DNA from 2 places in the Bradyrhizobium sp. Mp19 genome. Region 2 is predicted to be linked to the other one. Evidence: riboswitches for the same ligand, from Rfam matches in the RefSeq annotation. Region 2 holds a riboswitch; the other holds the start of a gene.
The links. Region 2 has a riboswitch for cobalamin ahead of metE (5-methyltetrahydropteroyltriglutamate--homocysteine S-methyltransferase). Riboswitches for the same ligand answer to the same signal wherever they lie in the genome.
Positions count from the first base shown of each region.

Region 1: another riboswitch for cobalamin. It lies ahead of QJT82_RS01240 (DUF1636 domain-containing protein); the one in region 2 lies ahead of metE (5-methyltetrahydropteroyltriglutamate--homocysteine S-methyltransferase).

Region 1 is NZ_JASAUT010000001.1:272,210-279,482, forward strand. Features, by position in the region: gene QJT82_RS01230 (cobyric acid synthase) at 1-416, opposite strand, end outside; gene cobO (cob(I)yrinic acid a,c-diamide adenosyltransferase) at 428-1,081, opposite strand; cobalamin riboswitch at 1,118-1,333, shown strand; gene QJT82_RS01240 (DUF1636 domain-containing protein) at 1,427-1,801, shown strand; gene cobW (cobalamin biosynthesis protein CobW) at 1,798-2,832, shown strand; gene cobN (cobaltochelatase subunit CobN) at 2,832-6,080, shown strand; gene cobG (precorrin-3B synthase) at 6,077-7,240, shown strand; gene QJT82_RS01260 (precorrin-8X methylmutase) at 7,240-7,273, shown strand, end outside.
Region 2 is NZ_JASAUT010000080.1:2,605-9,877, reverse strand. Features, by position in the region: gene hemN (oxygen-independent coproporphyrinogen III oxidase) at 143-1,495, shown strand; gene metE (5-methyltetrahydropteroyltriglutamate--homocysteine S-methyltransferase) at 2,208-4,553, opposite strand; cobalamin riboswitch at 4,655-4,858, opposite strand; gene QJT82_RS41170 (hypothetical protein) at 6,207-7,055, shown strand.

The sequences.
Region 1 (7,273 bases), on a different contig from region 2:
TCGGCGGGGCTGCCGGCGCCCTCGACCAGCACCAGATCGGCGCGCGCCTTCAGGCGTGCAAAACTCTCCAGCACCGCGCCCATCAATGATGGTTTCATGCCGGCATATTCGCGCGCGCGTGCGGTCGCGATCCGTTTGCCGTGCACGATGATCTGGGCGCCGACATCGGTCTCGGGCTTGAGCAGCACCGGGTTCATGTCGGTGTGCGGCTCGACGCCGGCGGCCAGCGCCTGCAACGCCTGCGCACGTCCGATCTCGCCGCCGTCGACGGTCACGGCGGCGTTGTTCGACATGTTCTGCGGTTTGAACGGCAGCACGCGCAGGCCGCGTCGTCGGGCGGCGCGCGCAAGGCCGGCGACGATGAGCGACTTGCCCACGTCCGAGCCGGCTCCCTGGATCATCAATGCGCGCGCCATGGTGATGTCTGTCAGAATTCGACGCCCGGCTGGGCCTTGATGCCGGAGCGGAACGGATGCTTCACCAGCGTCATCTCGGTGACGAGGTCGGCAATCTCGATCAGCTCCTCCTTGGCGTTGCGCCCGGTGAGCACGACATGGGTCATCGGCGGCTTCGACGTGGTCAGGAAGTCGACGACGTCGGCGATCGCAAGGTAATCGTAGCGCAGCGCGATGTTGATCTCGTCGAGCACGACCATGCGCAGGCTCGGGTCTGCGATCAGCTGCTTGGCCTTCTCCCAGCCGGCTTGCGCTGCCGCGATGTCGCGGGCGCGATCCTGGGTCTCCCAGGTAAAGCCTTCGCCCATGGCGTGGAATTGACAGAGATCGCCGAAATGCCCGGTGAGCAGGCGGCGCTCGCCGGTATCCCAGGCGCCCTTGATGAACTGTACCACGGCGCAGGGAAAGCCGTGCGCCACACAGCGCACGATCATGCCGAACGCTGAGGACGATTTTCCTTTGCCGGCGCCGGTATGAACGATGATCAGGCCCTTTTCGCCGCTCTTGGTCGCCATGATGCGGTCGCGGGCGGCCTTCTTTTTCGCCATCTTGTCCGCATGGCGTGCATCCAGCGAAGAATCGGTGCCGACGGCGGCGTCTTCAGCGTCGTTTCCATCTGAAATCATCACGTTCCTTCGGCTTGACAAGTGCGAGGCTTGGACGAATGGTGGGCCCGCGTTGGTTCCTGTCCTACGACAGGCGAAGAGGGAATGCGATAGGGCGAAGACCGCAAGGTTCGCCCGAAGCGCAGCCGCCCCCGCGACCGTGACCGGAGAGATGCCCAAGCCACTGATTCCATACGGAGTCGGGAAGGTGGGCATCGAAGGGTAAAACCTGCTCCGCAAGCCGGGAGACCTGCCAACGCAGCATGTTGTGAGACCGGCGGACGGGGTGTTCCGCGACGGGGAACGAACCTGTCCAAAATCGGTTCGTGTGCCTCATCGCTTCCCGCTGTCAATCCAGGAAGGGCGATGAGCGTTACACTTCATGTCTGCATCACTTGCCGCGCCGGCCAGACGCCGGCGGAAGGTGAGCTCGCGCCCGGTGCGCGCCTGCATGCCGCGCTCGTTGAGGCCGGCGTGCCCGATGACGTCAATCTGGTTCCCGTCGCGTGCCTGTCGGCCTGCAGCCAGGGTTGCTCGGTCGCGCTTAGCGCGCCGGGGCGGTGGTCCTATGTCTACGGCCGCTTGTCCGCTGACAATGCCGCGGATGTGATCGCCGGTGCCTCCGCCTATGCGGCGGCGCCTGACGGCATCGTGCCGTGGCGCAGCCGTCCGGAAATCTTCCGCAAGCAATCGCTCGCCCGCATTCCACCTCTTCCCGTCGTGCCGGAGGCCGCAGAATGACCACGCTCGCCAAAATTCCGGTCACCGTCGTGACCGGCTTTCTCGGCTCCGGCAAGACGACGCTGATCCAGCATCTGATCCGCAATGCCAATGGCAAGAAGCTCGCGGTGCTGGTCAACGAATTCGGCAGTGAAGGCGTCGACGGCGACATCCTGAAGTCGTGCGCCGACGCCAATTGCCCGGCCGAGAACATCGTCGAGCTCGCCAATGGCTGCATCTGCTGCACCGTCGCCGATGATTTCATCCCGGCGATGGAGCAGTTGCTGGCGCGGAACGTGAAGCCCGATCACATCGTGATCGAGACCTCAGGGCTCGCGCTGCCGAAGCCGCTGCTGAAAGCGTTCGACTGGCCGGAGATCCGCTCGCGGATCACGGTCGACGGCGTGATCGCACTGGCCGACGCCGAGGCTGTCGCCGCCGGCCGTTTTGCGCCTGATCCGGCGGCGGTGGATGCGCAGCGCGCGGCCGATGAGAATCTCGACCACGAGACGCCGCTGTCGGAAGTGTTCGAGGACCAGATCGCCTGTGCCGATCTCGTGCTGCTGACCAAGGCCGACCTTGCCGGGGCGGAGGGGATCAAGGCAGCGAAAGAGGTGATTGCGGCCGAGATGCCGCGCGAGGTGCCGATGCTGCCCGTCGTCGACGGCACGATCGACGCGCGCGTGATCCTCGGGCTCGAGGCGGCGGCGGAAAACGATCTCGCGTCGCGGCCGTCGCATCACGATGGCGAGGAGGAACACGAGCACGACGATTTCAATTCCGTCGTGATCGATCTTCCGGAGGTTTCGGATGTCGACGCGCTGATCGCCTCGATCAAGGGACTGGCGCGCGAGCAGAACGTGCTGCGCGCCAAGGGCTACATCGCGGTCGAGGGCAAGCCGATGCGGCTGCTGGTGCAATCGGTCGGCGAGCGGGTGCGGCATCAGTTCGACATGCCCTGGGGCGCACGGGTGCGGCAGTCGAAGCTCGTCGTGATCGGCGAACATGCCGACATCGACGAAGCCGCGATCAGGGCACGGCTTGGTGTCTGATGCACGTCGTCTTCCGCGAGAGCCGCGGCCTTGAGGAGACCGCGACGCCAAGGGACCTCGGCCAGGATCCGGCCGATCTCGTGGTGTTGTCGTTTTCCGACAGCGATCTTGCTGCCTTCGCGGCCGGCTGGCGGCGCGGCCGCGCTGCGTTGCCGTCGCTGCGGCTCGGCAATCTCGCGGAGCTGCGCCATCCGCTGTCGGTGGATACCTATATCGAGCGGACGCTCTCGCACGCCCGCGGCATTCTGGTGCGGCTGATCGGCGGCGAGCCCTATTGGTCGTACGGGCTGGCCGCGGTGCATCGGCTGGCGAAGGAGCGCGGCATCGCCCTGGTGGTGCTGCCGGCCGATGGCCGCGACGATCTGCGGCTGGATGAATTCTCGACCTTGCCGGTCTCGACGCTGCGCCGTCTCAAGGTGCTGTGCGACAAAGGCGGCCCGGTTGCCGCGCAGGCCGTGATCGCGCAATTGGCGCTGGCGTCCGGACTCTATGCCGGGCCTGTGGTCGGCGAGATCGATCTTCCCGAGATCGGCGTCTACGATTCCCGGCGCGGTGCCATCGCGGCGTTGCCCGCACCGAACGGCCGGCCGCGGGTGCTGGTGACGTTTTATCGTTCTTATCTTGCGGCCGGCGACACGGCGCCGGTCGATGCATTGATCGATGCATTGCGCGAGAGGGGCTTTGATGCTCACGGCGTGTTCGTCGCCTCGTTGAAGGCGGCGGGCGTGACCGATTGGATGCGCGCTCAATTCGCGCAATGCCCGCCGGCCGCCATCGTCAATGCGACCGCGTTCTCCGCGGCCGGCGACGACGGCACGACGCCGTTCGACGCTGCATCGTGCCCGGTGTTCCAGGTCGCTTTGTCGACCGCGCGGCGCGAGGATTGGGCCGGATCGCTGCGCGGTCTGTCGCCTGGCGATCTTGCGATGCATGTGGTGCTGCCGGAGGTCGACGGCCGCCTGTTCACAGGCGTCGTGAGCTTCAAATCGCCTGGTGAGCGCGATCCCGAGCTGCAGTTCGCGCATCTTGCACATCGACCGGACGCCGAGCGCGTCGCTGCAATTGCCGCACGCGTGGCCGCCTGGCATCGGCTTGCCGGCAAGCCGGCACAAGAGAAGCGGCTTGCGCTGGTGCTCTCGAACTATCCGGGCCGTCCGCATCAGATCGCGCATGCCGTCGGCCTCGATGCGCTGGCCTCGGTCGAGGCGTTGCTGGCTGATCTCGCGGCCGCCGGATTTGACCTTGAGCCGGTGGCGTCGCTGGGCGACATTCTCTTGCGCGGGAATTTGACGTGGGACGTCGCCGACTATCGCGCGGCGCTTTCCGGCCTTCCGCAACAATTGCAGGACGATCTGAGCCGCGCATGGGGCGCGCCGGAGGATGATCCCGATTGCCGTGACGGCGCATTTCATTTCGCGGCGATCTGCTGCGGCAAATCGGTCATTGCCGTTCAGCCGGAGCGCGGTGAGGTGGGACAGCGCGACGCCGATTATCACGATCTGGCGCGCACGCCGCGCCATGCCTATGTCGCGTTCTATCTGTGGCTCAGGCAGCAGGCCATCGATGCCGTCGTCCACATGGGCGCGCATGGAACGCTGGAATGGCTACCGGGGAAGTCGGTTGCGCTGTCGTCCGCATGCTGGCCGGAGGCGCTGATCGGCGATCTGCCTGTTGTCTATCCCTTCATTGTCAACGATCCCGGCGAGGCCGCGCAGGCCAAGCGCCGGATCGGTGCCGTGACGATCGGTCATCTGCCGCCGCCACTGGCACAGGCCGCGCTGCCGGACGGCCTGCGCAGTCTCGAGCGCTTGCTCGATGAGTATTCGACCGCCGATGGTCTCGATCCGGCGCGGCGGCAGCGCCTGATCGCCGCGATCCGCGACGAAGCCCGCATCGCCGGGCTGGAGGACGATCTCGGTCTCGCAGCATCGGTCTCCGCGGCCGAGGCCATTCCGCAGATCGATCGTTTCGTCTGCGACCTCAAGGAAAGCCAGTTCGGCGACGGCCTGCATGTGTTCGGGCAGGGCGCTTGCGGCGAGGCGGAGAGGGCGTCGCTGCGCGCCGCGCTCGCAGGCCGGCGGGTGGCGCCGGGGCCGTCGGGCTCGCCCTATCGCGGACGCCGCGACGTGCTGCCGACCGGACGCAATCTGTTTGCGGTCGATCCACGCGCGGTGCCAACGCCGTCGGCGCATGCGCAAGGTGTGAAACTTGCCGAAGAGCTGCTGCGCCGTCATTTGCAGGATCACGGCGACTGGCCGAAGGGGCTCGTGGTCGACCTCTGGGGCTCGTCGACGATGCGCACTGCCGGCGAGGATTTTGCGATGGCCCTGCACCTCGCGGGCATCGCGCCGCGCTGGGATCATGGATCGGGGCGGGTGTCCGGCTATGACATCATCGCGCCGGCGGAGCTCGGCCGGCCGCGCATCGACGTCACGTTGCGGGTGTCGGGGCTGTTCCGCGACGTCTTCTCGGGGCTGGCCCAGTTGTTCGAAGCCGCGGCGGAGGCGTTGTCCGAACGCGGCGACGAGGCGGACGAGAATCCTTACCGGCGGCGCATCTCGCGCGTGTTCGGTCCTCGCCCCGGATATTATGGCGTTGGCATTGCGTCGATGCCGGATGTCTTCACCGAGGAGGCGCGCGAGGCGGCCGGCGAAGCCTGGCTGTCGGCATCGTCGTGGGCTCTCGCATCCGACGGCGAGATGCGGCCCGATCGCGCCGGCATCGAGGCGCGGCTCGCGGCTGCGGACAGTTTTGTTCACACCCAGGATCTGCCGGAGACCGATCTGCTGCTGGCGGCGGACTATGCCGCGCACGAGGCGGGCATCGCGGCGGCGGCCCGGCGCCTTGGCACAAACGTTCCGTCGCTCTATCACCTCGATGCAACGCGGCCGGATCGGCCGCATGCCCGCGCGTTGACCGAGGAAATCTCGCGGGTGGTGCGGGCGCGCGCGGCCAACCCTGCCTGGATCGCGGGCATGATGCGCCATGGCTTCCGTGGTGCCGCCGAGATATCAGCGACGCTGGAGCACATGGCTGCGTTCGCCCATCTCGCCGGCGCGGTGCCGGCGCATCTGTTCGATCTCTACTACGATGCAACGCTCGGCAATGACGAGGTTCGCGGCTTCATGGCGCGCGAGAATCCGGCGGCGCTGGCGGCGATCGAAACCTGCTTCACGCGATTGCATGAGGCGTCGCTGTGGCAGACGCGGCGCAATTCGATTGCGGCTGCGCTGCAGGAGGCCTCATGAGCGCGGTTGCGGTCAAGGGTTGGTGTCCCGGCGCGCTGCGGCCGATGTTATCGGGCGATGGCCTCGTGGTGCGCATTCGCCCGCGCGCCGGACGGCTGGACGCGGCGCAGGCGGCGGGAATTGCCGAGCTGGCGGCGCGATACGGCAACGGCCTGATCGACCTGACCAGCCGCGCCAATCTCCAGATTCGCGGCGTCAGCGATGAAGGTTATCCGTCCCTGGTCGATGGGCTCGCTGAGCTCGGGTTGCTGGACACCGACTCGAGTACCGAGGCGCAGCGCAACATTCTGGTGACGCCGTTCTGGACTGCCGCCGACGAGACACGCTCGCTTGCGACCGAGCTTGAGCAGGGGCTAGCCGGTGCCTCGCTTGATCTTCCAACCAAGTTCGGCTTCGCAATCGATGATGGCAACGCGCGGGTGCTGGCCGGTGCGTCCGCGGATATCAGGATCGAGCGCGATCGGAACGGGGGACTGCTGGTGCGGGCCGATGGCGCACAGCGCGGGCTTTCGGTCACGCGGAGCGAGGCGGTGCAGGCGGCGCTGGCGCTGGCCGAGTGGTTCGTCGCTTCCGGCGGAATCAGGGGTGAGAAAAAGCGGATGGCGGCTCATCTCGCCGGCGGTGCGAGCGTTCCGGAGACACTTCGCGGTGATGTCGAGCCCGTGGCTCGATCGGCGGACCCTGCGCCTGGCCTCTATCCGACGGGCGCGATGGTTGGCGTCGCCTTCGGGCAGATGCCGCACCAGACGCTCAGCGATCTGGCCGGCTGCGCTCGGGCTCTTCGCATGACGCCGTGGCGGACGATGCTGGTGGAGGGGATGCGCGAGATGCCCCGTGGGGTGGACCTCGTGACTGGTGCCGGTGACCCCAGGCTGCGCGTGGTCGCCTGCAGCGGCGCGCCGCGCTGCGGCGAGGCGCACGCGGATACGCGTATACTGGCGTCGGCGCTCGCGCGGCATATCCCACCCGATGAGCGGCTTCACGTATCCGGCTGCGCCAAGGGCTGTGCCCATTCCGGTTCTGCGGATGTCACCCTCGTTGCGACAAGCGACGGCTTTGATCTGATCCGCCGCGGCACGACACGGGATGTGCCGGTCATCCGGGGACTGACCAGTTCGTACCTCGTCGCAAATCCCTCCGTGCTGACGGGAGGCCATTGATGCCGCACGTCTACGAAACCGACGGCGCGACGA
Region 2 (7,273 bases):
GATGCGTACGTTGCCGGCATGCCCTACCAATCTTGGCTTTAGGGCCGCTATCGCCATCAACAACGCGGATATTTTGAGCCAGCGCAAAGCCTATCCGCCGCGTGTCCGGTAATCGGTTGGCCAGGGAAGAAAGGCACTCTGAATGCGACCGGACTTGGCACAAGCCTACGGGCAGCAACGGCTGCCGCGCTACACCAGCTATCCGACGGCCCCCCATTTCTCAGCTTCGATTTGCGAATCCGACTATCAAATGTGGCTCAAGTCGTTGGGCGCGCAGCAATCCGCATCGATCTACGTGCACGTGCCGTTTTGTCGACGCACGTGCTGGTATTGTGGCTGCCACACTTCTGTCACGAAGCGCCAGGAGCCGATCTCGTTCTATGCAGCGGGACTGCGGACCGAAGCTTACCTCGTTGCAGAAACCCTTGGCCGACGGCAACCGATCACTCATATCCACTTCGGGGGCGGCACCCCGACGATCATGACACCTGAAACGTTCGCTGATCTGGTCGGTTCGTTGCGCCATTCATTCGCGGTCCTGCCTGATGCCGAGATCGCCGTAGAGATCGATCCACGCATGTTGAGCGAGCCGATGGCCGAGGCTCTTGGCTATTGCGGGGTCAACCGGGCGAGCCTTGGTGTCCAGAGCTTCGATCCAGTTGTTCAGCAGGGCATCAACCGTCTGCAGAGCTTCGGACAGACCGCGACCTCGGTCGATCGGTTGCGCCGTGCCGGCGTCGAACGTATCAATTTCGACCTGCTCTATGGCCTGCCCCGGCAGACGGTCGCTTCGTGCCTGGATACCGTCGCCAGATGCCTCGAGCTTCATCCGGACCGGTTTTCGGCCTTTGGCTACGCGCATATTCCTTCCTTCAAGAAGCATCAACGTCTGATCGATGCGTCCACCCTGCCCGACAGCATTGCGCGCCACGTCCAATCCGAAACGATCACGGAAGCTTTGGTTGATGCGGGATATGTCCGCGTCGGAATCGATCACTTCGCCCTACCGGACGACAATCTCGCCCTGGCGAGCCAGGAAGGCAGGTTGAGGCGCAATTTCCAGGGCTACACTGACGATAGCGCGGACACCTTGATTGGTCTGGGCGCCAGCGCCATCGGCCGTATGCAACAGGGCTTTGTCGCGAACGCCGTCCCGACGAAGGACTACCTCGCTCGCATCAGCGAGGATCGGCTGGCCATCGCAAAGGGCTATTTACTGACTGACGACGATCGCTTCCACGCCGAGATTATCGAACGAATCATGTGCGATTTGACAGTCGATCTTTCCGAGACATCCCGTCGTTACGGCCGGGATCCAAGCTTGGCCGTCGTTGATCGTTCTCGCCTCGACGGCCTTATCGCCGATGGCGTCGTGGTGATGGATGATAGCCGGCTTTCGATAGCCGGTGGCGCAGAGTTCCTGGCCCGGAGCGTCGCATCGATCTTCGACGCTCACCTTACTCGGAGCGGGGCTACACATAGTCTGGCGGTCTAAACCAGACGAAGCCGAACCGAGCCGTTTCAGATCCGAGTTCGACATCACCAAACCGGTTTATGCTCTGGATCGCGAGCAGTCGCGGCGATCAAGAGCACGCTGATCGGCATCCCGTTCGCCGGCTCTTCGTCGAGCCGCACAAGATTTCCAACAGAGGTTGGTATAAAAACTTGACTAGACCAATGACTAGCTGAAGCGGGATCAATAGCAAGCCGCAGATTGCATTGGTCACCACGATAAGATCCTTGCTGTGCGCGTTATCGTATGGTCCCGTTGATCGAGCCCATCGTTTCCGGCAGAAAAGCGTACCAACGTGCGCTTGGTGCCCGTCCATGATCGCCCGGCACGACCGCCCCACATTTCTCGGCCCTGCAGAGCGTTGCGAAACTACTCATAAGTGACAAACCTTGGTGTAGATTTCAAATCTAGGCTATATCGGCCGCATACCAGGGCATGATTGAGCTACGCTGAGCTTGCGCCTTAACTGGGGTCAGATTTCGGCGGATGTCCCCGCCGTAATCGAACCATCGGCGCCCTCCTTCCGCCGATGGAAGTCAGCACGTTGCCTAGCAGCGTCGCTCCTCCCGGACACACTTCCGCCCGGCCGCTAAAGGCGGCCGGGCCTTTTTCTGCTCACCAATGCCTCCCACAATTATCGAGCCCGCAAATCGTTGACAGGCGACCGGCCTTCTCGACGAAAGACCAGACCAGGTCAACGGTCGGCTGGAGTGGATGCAGCGCGTAGTTCGCGGGCGGCGGAGACCATGTTCACCAGCGCCGGGCGAACCTCCTCCCATTTGCGCGTCTTCAGACCGCAATCCGGATTGATCCAAAGTTGCGAATCCTGCAGCCGCTTTCGAGCCAAAGCCACGAGCTCTTTCATCTCGCTCGACTCGGGCACGCGCGGAGAATGGATATCGTACACACCCGGCCCGATTTGATTTGGATATTTGTAGTTCCGAAACGCGTCGAGCAGCTCCATTTTCGACCGCGAAGTCTCGATCGAGATGACATCCGCGTCCATTGCAGCAATCGCATCGATGATGTCGTTGAATTCCGAGTAGCACATGTGGGTATGGATCTGGGTTTGATCGGCGACGCCCGATGAGCAGATGCGGAAGCAATCCCCGGCCCACTCGAGATAAGCCGTCCACTCCGATCGGCGCGGCGGCAATCCTTCGCGCAGCGCAGCCTCGTCGATCTGGATCATGGCTGCACCAGCATTTTCGAGATCGCCGACTTCGTCTCGGATCGCGAGCGCAATTTGACGACAGACCTCGGCTCGGGGAATATCATCGCGAACAAACGACCAGTTCAAGATCGTCACTGGTCCGGTCAACATCGCCTTCATCGGCTTCTTGGTTAGCGATTGCGCGTACCGCCACCACCCCACGGTGATCGGCTTCGGCCGTGAGACATCGCCAAACAAGATCGGCGGCCGGACACAGCGCGAGCCATAGGATTGTACCCAGCCATTTTTGGTAAATGCGAAGCCGGCGAGTTGTTCGCCGAAGTACTGCACCATGTCATTGCGCTCAAACTCGCCGTGCACAAGCACGTCGAGGCCAATGTCCTCCTGCCAACGTACGGCACGCGCAGTCTCTTCCTTGAGGAACTCGTCGTATTGTCCGTCGTTCATCGTGCCTCGCGCGTGCGCTGCGCGGGCATTACGAACCTCTGCAGTCTGCGGAAACGATCCGATCGTCGTTGTCGGAAACGCCGGTAGTTTGAAGCGCTTGCGCTGGATCTCGGCACGGCTGGCAAATGGACTGGCGCGCCGGCGCGTGGCCTGGTTGATCGCTCTCATCCGGATGGCGACATCGGCATCTCGGATCTTTGGCGAAGTCCCACGATCGGTGGTGACGCGCTCCGACTGCGCAAGAGCGCCAGCAACATCCTGATCGCCTGCAAGAGCGCGCGCCAAGGTCGCAAGCTCGCGAATCTTCTGAACGGAGAATGCTAGCCAACCCTTGATGTCTGAAGCGAGCTCCGTCTCGAGTTCAACATCGACCGGCACGTGAAGCAGCGAACAGGATGGAGCGATTTGTATGCGATCTTTGCCCAGCTTCGCGATAGCGGGATCGAGCCGTTGGCGCAGTGCCGACAAATTCGTCCGCCACACATTGCGGCCGTCTATCGCGCCGAGTGACACGACGAGATCACTTCGCTTGGCGGTAATGATCTGGTCCAATAACGCTGGCGCCCGAACCAGGTCGACGTGCAGCCCGGCGACAGGTAGGCGCAAGGCGGTGGGAAGATTGTCGCCGAGGCCACCGAAATAGCTGGCGACCATGATCTTGATGGCCGGCCCTTCCTTGGCGAGCCGGTCATAGGCATGTAGCAAGGATTGTCTTGATTCCTCATCCAGATCAAGAACCAAGCAGGGCTCGTCGAACTGAACCCAATTTGCCCCGCGTTTGGCCAATTCCTGCAGAACCTCGATATAGACCTGTATCAGGTCATCCAGGAGTGACAGTGGCTGGAACGCAGGATCAGCACTCTTGCCTAGCTTTAGGAATGTGACCGGGCCGATCAGGACAGGGCGAGTCTGAAAGCCAAGGGCCTTGGCTTCCTCATACTCGTCGATAGGCTTGCGAGAGGACAGCCTGAAAGTCTGTCCGCGATGAAATTCCGGGACCATGTAATGGTAGTTGGTGTCGAACCACTTGGTCATCTCCTGCGCGGGTGCGCCATCGCCGCGAGATCCGTGGCCGCAACTCGCACCCCGGCCGTCGTATTGTGAACCGCGTGCCATGGCGAAATACGTCTTGAGGGAAACGGGCTCGGCTTTCGAGGCGTAGACTTCCGGGACGGCGCCGACCATGACACTGGTGTCGAGCACCTGATCGTACAACGAGAAGTCGTTCGACGGAATCACGGTGACACCGAGGGACTTCTGGCGCGCCCAGTTCGCGGCACGTAGGCCGGCTGCGTCCTCAAGCAACTGCTGTTCACTAATTCTTCCGGCCCAATAGCCTTCGAGTGCGACTTTGAGCTCGCGTCTTGGACCGATGCGCGGCGTTCCGAGCGTGGCAACCGGAAGGGAGAGAAGAGACATAGCGCTAACCCCATGTTGGGGGCAAAGGCCATGGCGGACGCAGGCAGGAGAAGTCGCCCGAGCGACGGCTGCTTGGCGCACCACCGGGACACCCCGCCCGTGGATGAATATTTTGTCGGGGCAGGTCTCCTGGCTCGCGGGTCATTGCCGCCGTCCGGCCTTCCCGAAGCCGCGCGGGCTTCAGTGACTTTGTTGGACAGTGGCTCACCGCTCACAGTTGCGGGGGCAGCGCCGGCATTGGCACCGGCTTCCCTCTTAGCTCCGGATCAAACGGAAACCGGAGAACCTCGACGACTTGGATTATCGGCAAGAGAACTCGGCCGTCAACCTCTCAAATTGGTGCTGCGACCTCTCTTACGCGAATGCTCCTCCGAGGCCACGCTTGATCGCGACGTAGAAGCCATCTCCAGTCATAGGATATCGGAATGACCATCTCGGAGACGCATTGGCGTCGGGCGGCGGGTCAGATCTGTGCACGAGACGAATGCGCCCAGCACGAAGAAGCTCACGGCGCCGCGCAAGACGCTTGTCATGCGGCCCGGCTTTTGAACGATTCATCGAGCACGCTTCGATGCGCCCTCCCTTCTCCATTAATAACCATGGATCAGTGGCGAATACGCGCAAGAGGTATTCGCTTAATCCAGCAGCGTGCTCAGCGGACGTGTCGATGTGCGACCAGCCAATCCTGGTAGGCGTCACGCCGACGTTTTGGTGATACTGGCCAAAGCAAGCATATTGAATCACCACAACCAAAAGAGACCCTCGCAATGAAAATGGCTGTTTGGAGCGCCCTCGGCGTCTTTGCTGCTGCCGTCTTTACTGTCGGTCTGTTCGGCTGGATGGCAAGGCCTTTTATGAGCCGCCCCGTCAGACAGATGCTCTCGGAAGTGTTGAGTAGTTCGAGCCGAAGCTAGCAAGACCTGAGGCTTCCCTCTTGCCGGTCGACACGGCTGCGTGGAAGCGCAGCTCCTTGAATGTTGACTGCAATGACGAGCAGGTAGACGACGGCCCCTAACGTTGCGCGAGCGGAGAATGCCACGTCTCGTCCCCTGCTTGATCCGTGAAGTTCCTTAACATCGATTCCAAATCGCCCGCCGCTGAAGGGCGGCTCCGCGTTGGTGTAGGCCGCAAAGTGCCAAGCACAACAGGCTGGGGCGCCCTCGACATTCGTAGTAGCGGCAACGCCCCCGGATCACACGGATCGATGGCGGCATACCTGCTCCCAATTGTCGTCAAGACTCTGGCAGCGAGGCATTCGCCCGCTGTCGAAGATTCAGTGCGTGACAAGAATCATTCACGGAAGTCGTGGCGAATAGGCTGAATGGTAACATTAGAACGTGCGTAGGTCGGTAAGTCGACAAAGACAGCACAAATCTGCCGCGAACTGCCGGTTATTGCCTGGCACGAACAATGCAAGTCCTCATCATGTCCAGGCTTCTCCTCCTGGGCAGGTCCAGCATTGCAAATTGAGGCTTTGGCTGACCACTGAAGTTAGCGGCGCGTGACATCGAGGGACGGCGCCTGCTCGCGCGGGACATCGGCAGGCGCCTGCGTCACGTTGCCGCTAACTTCTTGCGATCTGCGCAAAGCACGCTGAGGAAGACGTGCCGCTTTGGATTGACGTGTGGATGATAACCAGATGAGCCGGAAGCAATGAAGAAAAAGTCTGGAAAGCGCGTGCTTTGGTTCTGTATCGCTCGGTCGCTGATCTGCCTGGCCGGGCTGGCGGCGACGAGCAACAATGTTCGCGCCAACGACCACACGCTTGTCGAAAGGGTCAAGTCAACGTGGCGAGCGCAAGATGGTGAGACTATAGAACAAATCATTTCCAAGGTCTCGAAGGTGGCTCACTTTGTGCCTCGATCGTGGGGAGTCGCTGAAGGAATTGACCGAACAGAGTACGTTTATTTTTCATGGACCAGGCACCCGGACAACAGATCAGACGAACAGTACGCTATCACTTGGAAGATCGCGACTGACGGGACGATTAAACTTGCATCGACATATGCAAAGCCGATTGAATTGGGCTGGCGCGCCTTGGCGCTCTCGTTGATCGCCAGTGAGGTTACAGATGGCGAAAGGGACGCGAATCTTCACTTTCTGCATGATCCGGCCAACTTCAACTTCGTGACGACTGCGCAAGGCAAGCTCGGCAATCTTCTGCGGCACGGCCGCTGCCATATCATTGAACCCGTTGTAGTGGATTACGTGTCGAAACCCAATGCCAAGCCGACCGAGAAGGGCGATCTGTGGCGCGTTCTGCTTTTGGTGAACTGTAACATCCCAGGCCCCCATTATTTTACCCACAACGGCGTCATCACTTTCGAGAAGAGCGAGGGACAAGATTGGGAGCCGCAATCTTCCTTCGCTAAGCGTATCGCGGCCTATCCTCCAGGCTCCTGGTTCGATCGGATAGAGCCAAGTGAACGGGAAGCAATAGAGAGGGCGCGAAAGGCCTCGGCCAATGGTCACACAAAGCAAGATCGCGGCGCAGCTCCTTGACGCTGAGCGCCTCGGAGTAGCAGCAAAGCACACGCGTTCGGAAGCGCTGACTTGTCCTGTAACGTTTTTGCGACAAACCGCCAGCCTCTCGCAGCTCGTCATAGGGCAGTACCGTTGCTCTCGGCCCATTCCGCGAAGCAAGCGATGCCTTGACCAGGCGCGCACGTGCCAGCTTACGAGAGCCGGTTAGCCCTCCCCGCTCACATGCAGCGAGCGGA